DNA from 2 places in the Leuconostoc sp. C5 genome. Region 2 is predicted to be linked to the other one. Evidence: riboswitches for the same ligand, from Rfam matches in the RefSeq annotation. Region 2 holds a riboswitch; the other holds the start of a gene.
The links. A riboswitch is a leader RNA that binds a small molecule or an ion and turns the genes downstream of it on or off. The one in region 2 is predicted to bind lysine.
Positions count from the first base shown of each region.

Region 1: linked by a shared signal. The riboswitch ahead of lysA (diaminopimelate decarboxylase) and the one ahead of RHP56_RS09170 (amino acid permease) in region 2 are both predicted to bind lysine.

Region 1 is NZ_CP134351.1:634,762-639,631, reverse strand. It holds gene RHP56_RS03310 (N-acetyldiaminopimelate deacetylase) at 1-1,109, opposite strand, end outside; gene dapD (2,3,4,5-tetrahydropyridine-2,6-dicarboxylate N-acetyltransferase) at 1,109-1,810, opposite strand; gene lysA (diaminopimelate decarboxylase) at 1,812-3,104, opposite strand; lysine riboswitch at 3,188-3,356, opposite strand; gene RHP56_RS03295 (fructosamine kinase family protein) at 3,443-4,285, opposite strand; gene RHP56_RS03290 (hypothetical protein) at 4,469-4,870, opposite strand, start outside.
Region 2 is NZ_CP134351.1:1,798,081-1,802,950, forward strand. It holds gene RHP56_RS09160 (replication-associated recombination protein A) at 1-600, shown strand, start outside; gene RHP56_RS09165 (universal stress protein) at 992-1,435, shown strand; gene RHP56_RS09170 (amino acid permease) at 1,492-2,931, opposite strand; lysine riboswitch at 3,005-3,172, opposite strand; gene RHP56_RS09175 (hypothetical protein) at 3,190-3,618, opposite strand; gene RHP56_RS09180 (LCP family protein) at 4,343-4,870, shown strand, end outside.

The sequences.
Region 1 (4,870 bases), 850 kb from region 2:
TTAAATCCTGGCAACAAAGCTGCTTCATCGATGTTTAACTTGGCACTGTGCAGTGAATGATTGTCATTAACACCCAACCAAAGCATGACACCAGGAATATGTTGCAATATGTAACCAAAATCCTCACCTGTCATCGCAGGTTTTGCTTCTTCAAAAGCAATGTCTTGACGCTGTTCCATGAAACTCAGCAAATTGTTAGCTAAGTCAGGATTGTTTTCAACAGGCAAATAACTTCCTGTTTCAAGGCGAACATTAATCTTGACATCATTTGCCAACGCCACACCTTCAACGATTTGGCGAATTCGTGTTGTCATTTTATCCAAGCCATCTTTGGTCATACTACGAACTGTTCCGGCAAGATGCACCGTGTCTGGAATAACATTATTTGTAAAGCCGCCGCTAATCATTCCAAGACTCACTACACCACCTTCTATCGGATCAACGTCACGCGATACAACAGTTTGTAACAACATAATTAATTCAGCCGAAATGACAATTGGATCCTTACCTAAGTGGGGATAGGCCGCATGACCACCTTGCCCATGGATGTCAATTTCGAGCTCGGCCGTTCCAGCAAATAAAGTGCCCGCTAAGGTACTCAAAGTTCCAGCAGGTAAATTAGGCTGATCATGAATGCCGTAAAATTCATCAGGATGCCACTCACCTTCAAAGATTCCTAAATCAACCGCTAATTTGCCACCACTTTTTGACTCTTCAGCCGGTTGGAAAAAGACAATTAAATTGTCTTTAGGTTGATGCTCACTAAAATACTGAACTAATCCCAAAGCTATAGACATGTGAACATCATGACCACATGCATGCATAACACCTTTATGTGTTGATTCAAATGGCAATCCAGTATCTTCTGTAACTGGTAGCGCGTCAATATCAGCACGATATCCTACCGTCCGGCTTGGGTCAGTCCCAGAAAATTTTACAAGCATTGCGGTAGGTAATTCTTCTACTTGACGTATTGTCATAAAATTAGTTTGCCAAGATTGAATCTTTTCTAACAAATAACGATGCGTTTTAAATTCCGCTAAAGCAAGTTCTGGAATTTTATGTAAGTCACGCCGATAGGTTTTCAAATCTTCTTCACTAACTGGCATTATAAGCCTCGCAATGCGTCAATTAACGCAGTCTTTTGTTGCGTCTTCGAATCAATCTCCTTAATGACTTTTGCAGGAACACCCGCAACTACTGTATTGGCTGGTACATCCTTTGTGACAATCGCTCCAGCCGCAACTACTGCGCCGTCACCGACCTGTACGCCTTCAATAACGACGGCATTAGCGCCAACTAGAACGTTATTTCCGATGCGAACAGGTTGGGCAGATGCTGGTTCAATCACACCAGCTAATACCGCGCCAGCACCAATATGAGAATTTTCACCAACAATGGCACGGCCGCCAAGTACAGCACCCATATCAATCATTGTGTTAGCACCAATCTCTGCACCAATATTAATCACTGCGCCCAACATAATCACCGCATTGTCACCAATTTCAACTTGATCGCGAATAATGGCACCTGGTTCAATGCGAGCATTAATTTCTTTTTTATCAAGCAAAGGAACGGCAGAGTTACGTGAATCATTTTCAATAAATACATCTTCTGATGGTAGATTCTTAATTAACAATTCAATTTCAGACCAGTCGCCAATTAATTGTCCAAATGACTCATTTCCAAATTGTTGCACAGTATCTGGCACTTCAGTTGCCAATGTGCCTTTATATGTAACTTTTACTGGGGTAATTTTTTTTGCATTTGCAATGAAATTAATTAGTTTTTGTGCTTCGTTTTCAGCCATGTTATTTATCTCCTAGAGTATAATCCTGATCTAAACTGATCATGTGTTCAAAAGTTTCACGTTCAACAACGACTTGATGTTGACCATTTTCCACGAAGACAACGGCCGGTCGTGGATTTCGGTTATAATTTGAAGCCATTGCATACCCGTACGCACCTGTTGCAAGCACAGATAAAATGTCACCAGGTTTTGTCGCCGGTAATTCTTCCTGCCAAACCAATACGTCACCTGACTCACAATATTTACCAGCAATCCGCACAATTTCTTCACTTTTAGCATTTGGTTGATTGGCTAAAACCGCTTCGTAATTTGCTTGATAAAGTGCTGGACGAATATTATCTCCCATACCACCATCTACAGCCAAGTAATTTCTAATTCCTGGAATATCCTTACGCGACCCAACTGTATATAGGGTTTGTCCGGCTGGTCCGACAATCGAACGACCAGGTTCAATCCATATTTCTGGCATTGCCCAATCGTACTGTGTAGCCTTTTCTTTCAAAACACGGATAATAGCATCCGCAAACTCGCTTTCTGGCAAAGGTTGATCCTCATCAGTATAACGAATACCAAATCCACCGCCAGTATTAATGACTTCTGGTTGCCATCCCCATGAGTAAGCAGTATCTGCTAATAGTGCTGCATTTTTCTCAAATCCAGTCACATCAAATATTTGAGATCCAATATGCGCATGTAAGCCACGCAAATGAAGATGGTTATCTTTTATTGCAATATCATAGGCCTGCTTCGCTTGACCTGTTTGTAAATCAAAGCCAAATTTACTATCTTGTTGACCAGTACTAATAAATTCATGAGTATGAGCTGAAATTCCTGGTGAAATACGTAGTAAAATATCTTGAATAACATTTTTTTCCGCCGTAATTTCTGACAGTAGCTGTAACTCAAGAAAATTATCAACAATAATTGTTCCCACACCATTTTCAACGGCCATCACAAGTTCATCATAACTCTTATTATTACCATTAAAACTAAGATGCTGAGTTGGAAAATCAGCTTTAATTGCTGTGTATAATTCCCCACCAGACACGACATCAGCGTGAATATTTTCTTGAGCTGCCACCTGATAAATTGCTTTAGTAGCAAAAGCTTTACCAGCATAACTCACTACATATGGGACATTTTCTTGTTCAAAGATACGCTTAAACGCTCTCATTGTCTTACGAATAAGTGTTACATCGTAAACTGCTAACGGCGTGCCATATGTCTTTGCCAGTTCGATTGTATCAACACCATCAACTGTCAGATGTTGCTTTTCATTTATTGGATACGTCATCATTTCCCCTTGAATTACACAAAAAAACCCTTTGATAGGTTCGCAAAACGGACTTATCAAAGGGCATTGTTAGCATTTTTGACAGTTTCCATAGCTCACCGCATCTCTGCGACAGTCTAATAGCTCTTAACTATTAGCCCAATCAAGGTCATTTGTAGACACCCTTGATTTCGGCGATATCCCCTAAGCTTACTATCAATTGCTACAGCAACTCCGGTAAGTGTATTGTCAATCGCGACCTCTATGTGAAATAATTTTTATTCTGTCATTATTATGACTGAATCATTATTGAATGTCAAGGTTTTTTCGTCTAATTCTTTGCTAGCAATCATGTGATTTTAAAAAGACGTTAATAATTTGTTCATCCGCGGTGCATAAATATCACCAAAGCGTGTAAAGTGCATTAGTATATAATAAAACTCATACCATTTTTCACGTTTTTGCCAGCCATCATCCAATGGCCATTCTTGCATATATTGATTATAAAATGACGGACTAAAGCCGGCAAACACTCTTGAAATCGCCAAATCATATTCCCGATCACCGTAGAACACGTTAGGATCAATAAATACAGGTTTACCTTGATCGTTAAACATAAAGTTTCCTGCCCAGAAATCACCATGCAGTAGTGATGGTTGAACTGTTTGCGCGTGATTATCATTTAATATTGTTTCACGTAAATTACTATAGTGATCACCACGTTGGGTCAGCCAAAAATTATTTTTTTGCGCTTGTGCCATTAGCGGATCCAAGCGTTGTTTCACAAAGAATTCAGCCCAAGAAGATTGCCAAGTATTATTTTTAGGCACAAAATCTACTAAGTTATCACTATCAAATCCAAACTTTGGCGCTGTAGCTTGGTGCATTTTAACCAGCGACTTTGCTAATTCTTGTTGTGACCCATTTCCTTGATTAATCCACGTCAAGACTAAGTAGGCGTGCCCTTGTAACTGTCCCTGCGCTAAAACGGCTGGCACAGTCACCTCTTCCCCCAAAGCCTTCAAGCCAGCAACTTCATGATCAAAAAAACTTGCTTGAGCATTTTGTTGAATCTTTAAAAAATAGCGCTGGTTATTCGAATAGATTGAAAACGCCTCGTTAATGTCTCCACCACGTACCTTCTCTAAGTCGTGTGGTTTTTCAAGTCCCAAACGAGTAACAAAATCGTTGCCTAAGTCCATATTATCCTCCAAAATTTATTATCGGAACAAAAAAACACAATTTTCATTACGAAAACTGTGTTTTTGGCAAAATAATACCCTTATTATCGACAAATTTATTCAATTGTCTCACAGGTATTATCATCTGATTGTAGTGTATCATAATATTATACAGACGTCACTACTTTGTGTACTTCTCTACTGTTAGCTGATGACTGGTAAATTGGCTGCAATTAAATCGTTAGTTACATCCACAAATTTTTCATCGTTCAAACGCAACAAACGCCAATCGTATTCCCTATCATTATCAAATTCATCAATATATGGTTCAAACTCACCTTCAGTTTGTAAAATCAGATAGCCTGCAAAAGCATCCGAAAATTCACTTTCAGTGCTAATAACACGTACTAATTGATTATTAGAAAAAAATCCGATGGCTAACTGATCATTATTCCACTGACCTTCAAAGGACCACTTTAAAGTAATCCAATCTGAAAGTGTTATTCCTAGGTTCAATAGATAATCCACAGATAAACGAATGTGGATTGGATGCTTGCTGGATTGAGAGTCGATTCCTTGAGCATCCAATTGAGAAGAGAAGATGCC
Region 2 (4,870 bases):
AAAGCATTATCAGCAGATAAAGATGGGGATGCGCATTATGATGTGATTTCAGCACTACAAAAATCAATTCGCGGATCCGACACCGATGCGGCGTTACACTACGCTGCCCGCATTATCGAATCCGGTGATTTACCGATTTTAGCACGCCGACTTACCGTTATTGCATACGAAGATATTGGGTTGGCAAATCCACCGGCAGCTCAGCGGGCAGTAACTGCTATTCAAGCCGCGCAAACACTAGGATTTCCAGAAGCCAGAATTCCGATCGCCAATGCTATTATTGAACTTTCTCTCTCACCTAAATCTAATTCGGCCTACAAAGCAATTGACTTGGCTATTAGTGATGTTCGTCATGGCAAATCTTACGATATACCTGATCATTTAAAAGATGCACATTATAAGGGATCTTCGGAGTTGAATCACGGTGTAGATTACACATATCCGCATGACTATGATAATGATTGGGTAGCTCAACAATATTTACCAGATAAAATGACAAACACTCAGTATTTTCATCCTAAAGGTAATTCGAAAATTGAACAACAATTATTTGATGTCTATCAGACACTAAAATTGCGACAAGAAAACGGGCTAAACTAAAAAGTCAAGTCTTTCAGTTAACGAGTTTTCGCGTTATAATACTATATGAATTCCTCAGATATACGCATTGCTACATCATCAGCTTTTTCCTTACAACTTTTATTTTCGGTTGGGAATTCAGGACTTAGAAGATATGCCCTTTCATTCGGTAATCTGACAATCTTGATGAACCATCCACCTCGATAATTTCGAGGAAAATCTGCGTAGCGATTAACGGTATCAATTGAGTGTTCCGGGCTAAGCCCGTGCGTCCACATTTGTGGGCGTTTTTTTTGTATAAATTAAAATCAGTGTTTAATTAGGTTAAAGAACATACTATTAATTTTATTATGAAAGCGCTATACTAGAGGTATAGAAGAACGCATTGCATATTGCAAGAAGGGATGTTATTATGACAGCAAATTATCATAGGATTTTAGTACCAATGGATGGATCAAAAGAATCTGAAGCTGCATTAACGCGCGCGATTGAACTGACCTTGGATGCTGGTGATGAAGGCATCTTGTCAATTTTAAACGTTATCGATACCCGTGCATTTCAAAATGTGGCTAGTTTTGACGATACAATGGTTGAAGCAGTTTCAGATGAAACGCGTAAAAGCTTAGAAAAATATAAAGCACAGGCAATTGAAGCTGGTGTTAAAAATGTCGATTATCTAATCGAATATGGTTCGCCCAAGTCGTTAATCGCTAAAGATGTACCTAACGAAGTCAATGCTGATTTGATTGTCATTGGTGCAACTGGATTAAATGCTGTAGAACGTTTAGTTATTGGTTCTGTTACTGAATTCGTAACGAGATCTGCTAAAGTTGACGTCCTAGTAGTTCGCGGTTAAGTTATTGCTCATATAAAAAAGACACTACAATGATGTAGTGTCTTTTTTATATGTCTTTATTTATATTGTTTTAGATCAACATCTTTTAGAGCAATTAGCTTCGTTTTGTGAGAAACCTTGTACCAAAAGTATAAGATTACAAACAAAGGAACTGATAAGTAGGTCACAAATATTTTTTCCCAATTTAGATGGGCAAAACTGTCCGGATCCTGACCAATAATAACACCAATAGAAATCACTAGCGCAAATAGTGGACCGAATGGGAACCACTTAGCCTTGTATTTCAAATCAGACAGACTCTTTCCTTGCGCCACATAAGCTCTTCGGAAGCGATAATGAGAGATAGCAATGCCGACCCAAGCGATGAATCCAGTTAACCCAGAAGCATTGACCAGCCAAGTATAAGCAACTGATCCCCCTTTGGTGTTAGCAATAAATGCTAATAACCCAATCGCAGTAGTTAATACTAAGGCTGCAACTGGAACCCCTCTAGTTGAAAGCTTGGCAAAAATTTTAGGGGCATCCCCTTTACGCGCCATAGCATACAACATACGTGTAGAAGCATATGAACCTGAATTTGCTGACGAAACAATTGATGTTAAGATAACTGCATTCATTAAACTAGCCGCAAAAGCAATTCCTGCGTTTTTAAATACGATTGTAAATGGTGAGACCGCAATGTTTTGTGTGGAAGAACTCAACAAGCGCGGATCTTTATAGTAAACCAGAGCGGAAATGACAAAAATTGCCAGAATATAAAACAATAAGATACGCCAAAACACTTGATTTATCGCCTTGGGAACTGACTTATCAGGATCCTCTGCTTCTCCAGCAGTAATACCAATTAACTCAGTTCCTTGAAAAGAAAATCCAGCAACAACGAATACTGACAAGATAGCTTGAGGTCCACCAACAAATCCGTGATTACCGACCGACAAGTTTTTCATGACATTGATGTCAGAATGAATTACACCAAAAATAGTAGCCAGACCAACAATCAAGAAGGCAATAATAGTTACTACCTTTATCATCGACAACCAGAACTCAGCTTCTCCAAAAGTTCCAACTGAAAAAATATTAATTAAGAAGATAAGTAATAAAGCAATCGCGGAAAATATCCACCCTGGTGTATTTGGAAACCAAAATTCAGCCACCAAGCCAACTGCCACAATGTCGACAGCTAATGTTATAGCCCAATTAAACCAGTAGTTCCATCCCATGGCAAACCCCAATGCTGGGTCAACATATTTACCAGCATAGTCGGAAAATGAACCTGAAGTTGGTGAATAAGTAGCCATTTCACCCAGCGAAGTCATTAAGAAATAAACCATCACACCAATAGCTAAATAAGCGACAATAGCACCCAGAGGACCTGCTTGCGCAACAGTGGCTCCCGAAGCTACGAATAAGCCCGTTCCAATTGAACCACCTAATGCAATCATTGACACATGGCGCGTTTTTAAATTACGCTGTATGTGCCCTTTATGTTCAGACATAAAATCTCCTTCTCAAAATAAAAAAACCTCTCCTTAGCAAACAGGAAGAGGTTTAAAAAGTCATTATATAATCACTTTTCAAAGCGCACCGCATTTCTGCGACAGTCTAGCAACTCTTAATCACTAGCCCAAAGGTTATCTTGCCTGTTAACCCTTTCGGCAACCTTCCCTTTTACATGATTTCAACATCCTGGCGGACTCATTCATGTGACTCATGTTGGCTGCAACCTCTTTGACAATATGAAAATAATAACACACTTACACGCGCCCGTCAATTTCAAGTACCTTTTGCCAATGTCTCGCCCGTTTATAATATTGTTGTGCACTAAACTGCCACCAAAAATAACCAAAGGTAATTGCTCCCAAACCACTAGTCAATGCCATATGATGAGATTGAATACGGGCTAACATAATTGATAACCAAAATAAACCAATTAAAATATTGATCATCACTTGAATTTTTCTCGACTTAACCAAATGTGGCATAATAATGACTAGTAGTAAGAGCAATTGCAACCACCACACCAACAATAAGTTAGGAATAGTTTCACCTATTTTAGGACCATCCTGCCAATGGATGCGCAAAATAATTGTAATAACCCATGTCAGCAACATCGCAACCAATTGTGTAATGGCAAACCACCAGGCAGCGATTTTGTAATTTATTAAATAAAGAAATGCTACCATAACCGCTATCAATGGGATGACGACCCAATAATGGGAAAAAAGATTACCTAACCCTAAGTATAGGGGTATTTTCAACGATAAAATATTGTTTACTGCAAAATCTGTAGTCGCGTCCAGAACTTGCATAAATATCATATGAAATCTAACTTGAATACCTAAAAAAACAAAAATAATGCCAAAGGTAATGATTAAAATTTTTCTTAATTTATCCGGTGGAATTAACATTGTTTATAATTGTGATGATACGGATAAGCATATTCAAATTGTACTGACAAAAACATAGTTTTATGACGACAATGATATTCAATATGCTCAATTGACCCCGCTTGCTCACATTCTCCCAAATATTAAATTTCTACAAACTCATTTGCTTATAGCTCTTAATAATTGTAGCATTATATGAGATATAATTATAAAAAAAAGCTGATATGGTTAAAATTTAATCTTGACTTTAACTTGGTCCGATATCATTACTATCAGTTGGTTTTTTGCCGATATTTTTAGTCGTGCCCTTAAATATCTATACATGGCAGATGAATTATTGCTAGATGAATAATCTCAAAATATGGTGAGAACACTGGTTACTATTTTTTGATTGATCGTTAGTTTCAAGCCTTTTGCCTTTGTTGCCCCAAAATGGCAGTATATCGATAAAATTCGGTAGCTGTCTTTATTATCTTACAAACCGCCATATTTCATTGGCCAAAACAATCGAGAGACCGTTATGAAAAAAAATAAACAAACTGCAGTTAAGTCCAGAATTGATCGCTATTCAAAAAGTAGTCACAGACTACGAAATATTATCTTGCTTATTGTCGGTCTCTTACTTATCGTGTCAGGCACATTTGCTTGGATGGCTATCCATAATACTAAATCAGCAATTGATAAAACATACAAGAGCAGTGGCGTCACTAAATCCCGAAACGTCTCAAGCGTTGTTCAAAGTGGAAAGCCCTTGTCTATTTTGTTATTTGGAACGGATACCGGTGAATTAGGACGTACATACAAAGGACGTACCGATTCAATGATGTTGCTTCTTGTTAACCCCAAGACAAAAAAAACAACAATGATTTCTATCCCTCGTGATGCAATGGTTTCTATTCCGGGGTACGAAAGTACTTTCCCTCAAAAAATAAATGCAGCCTACGCCTATGGTTCAACGGCAACTGCCATTAAAACTGTAGAATCTTACTTAAACATTCCTATTGATTTTTATGCCTTAGTTAATATGTCCGGCTTGGAAAAAATGGTT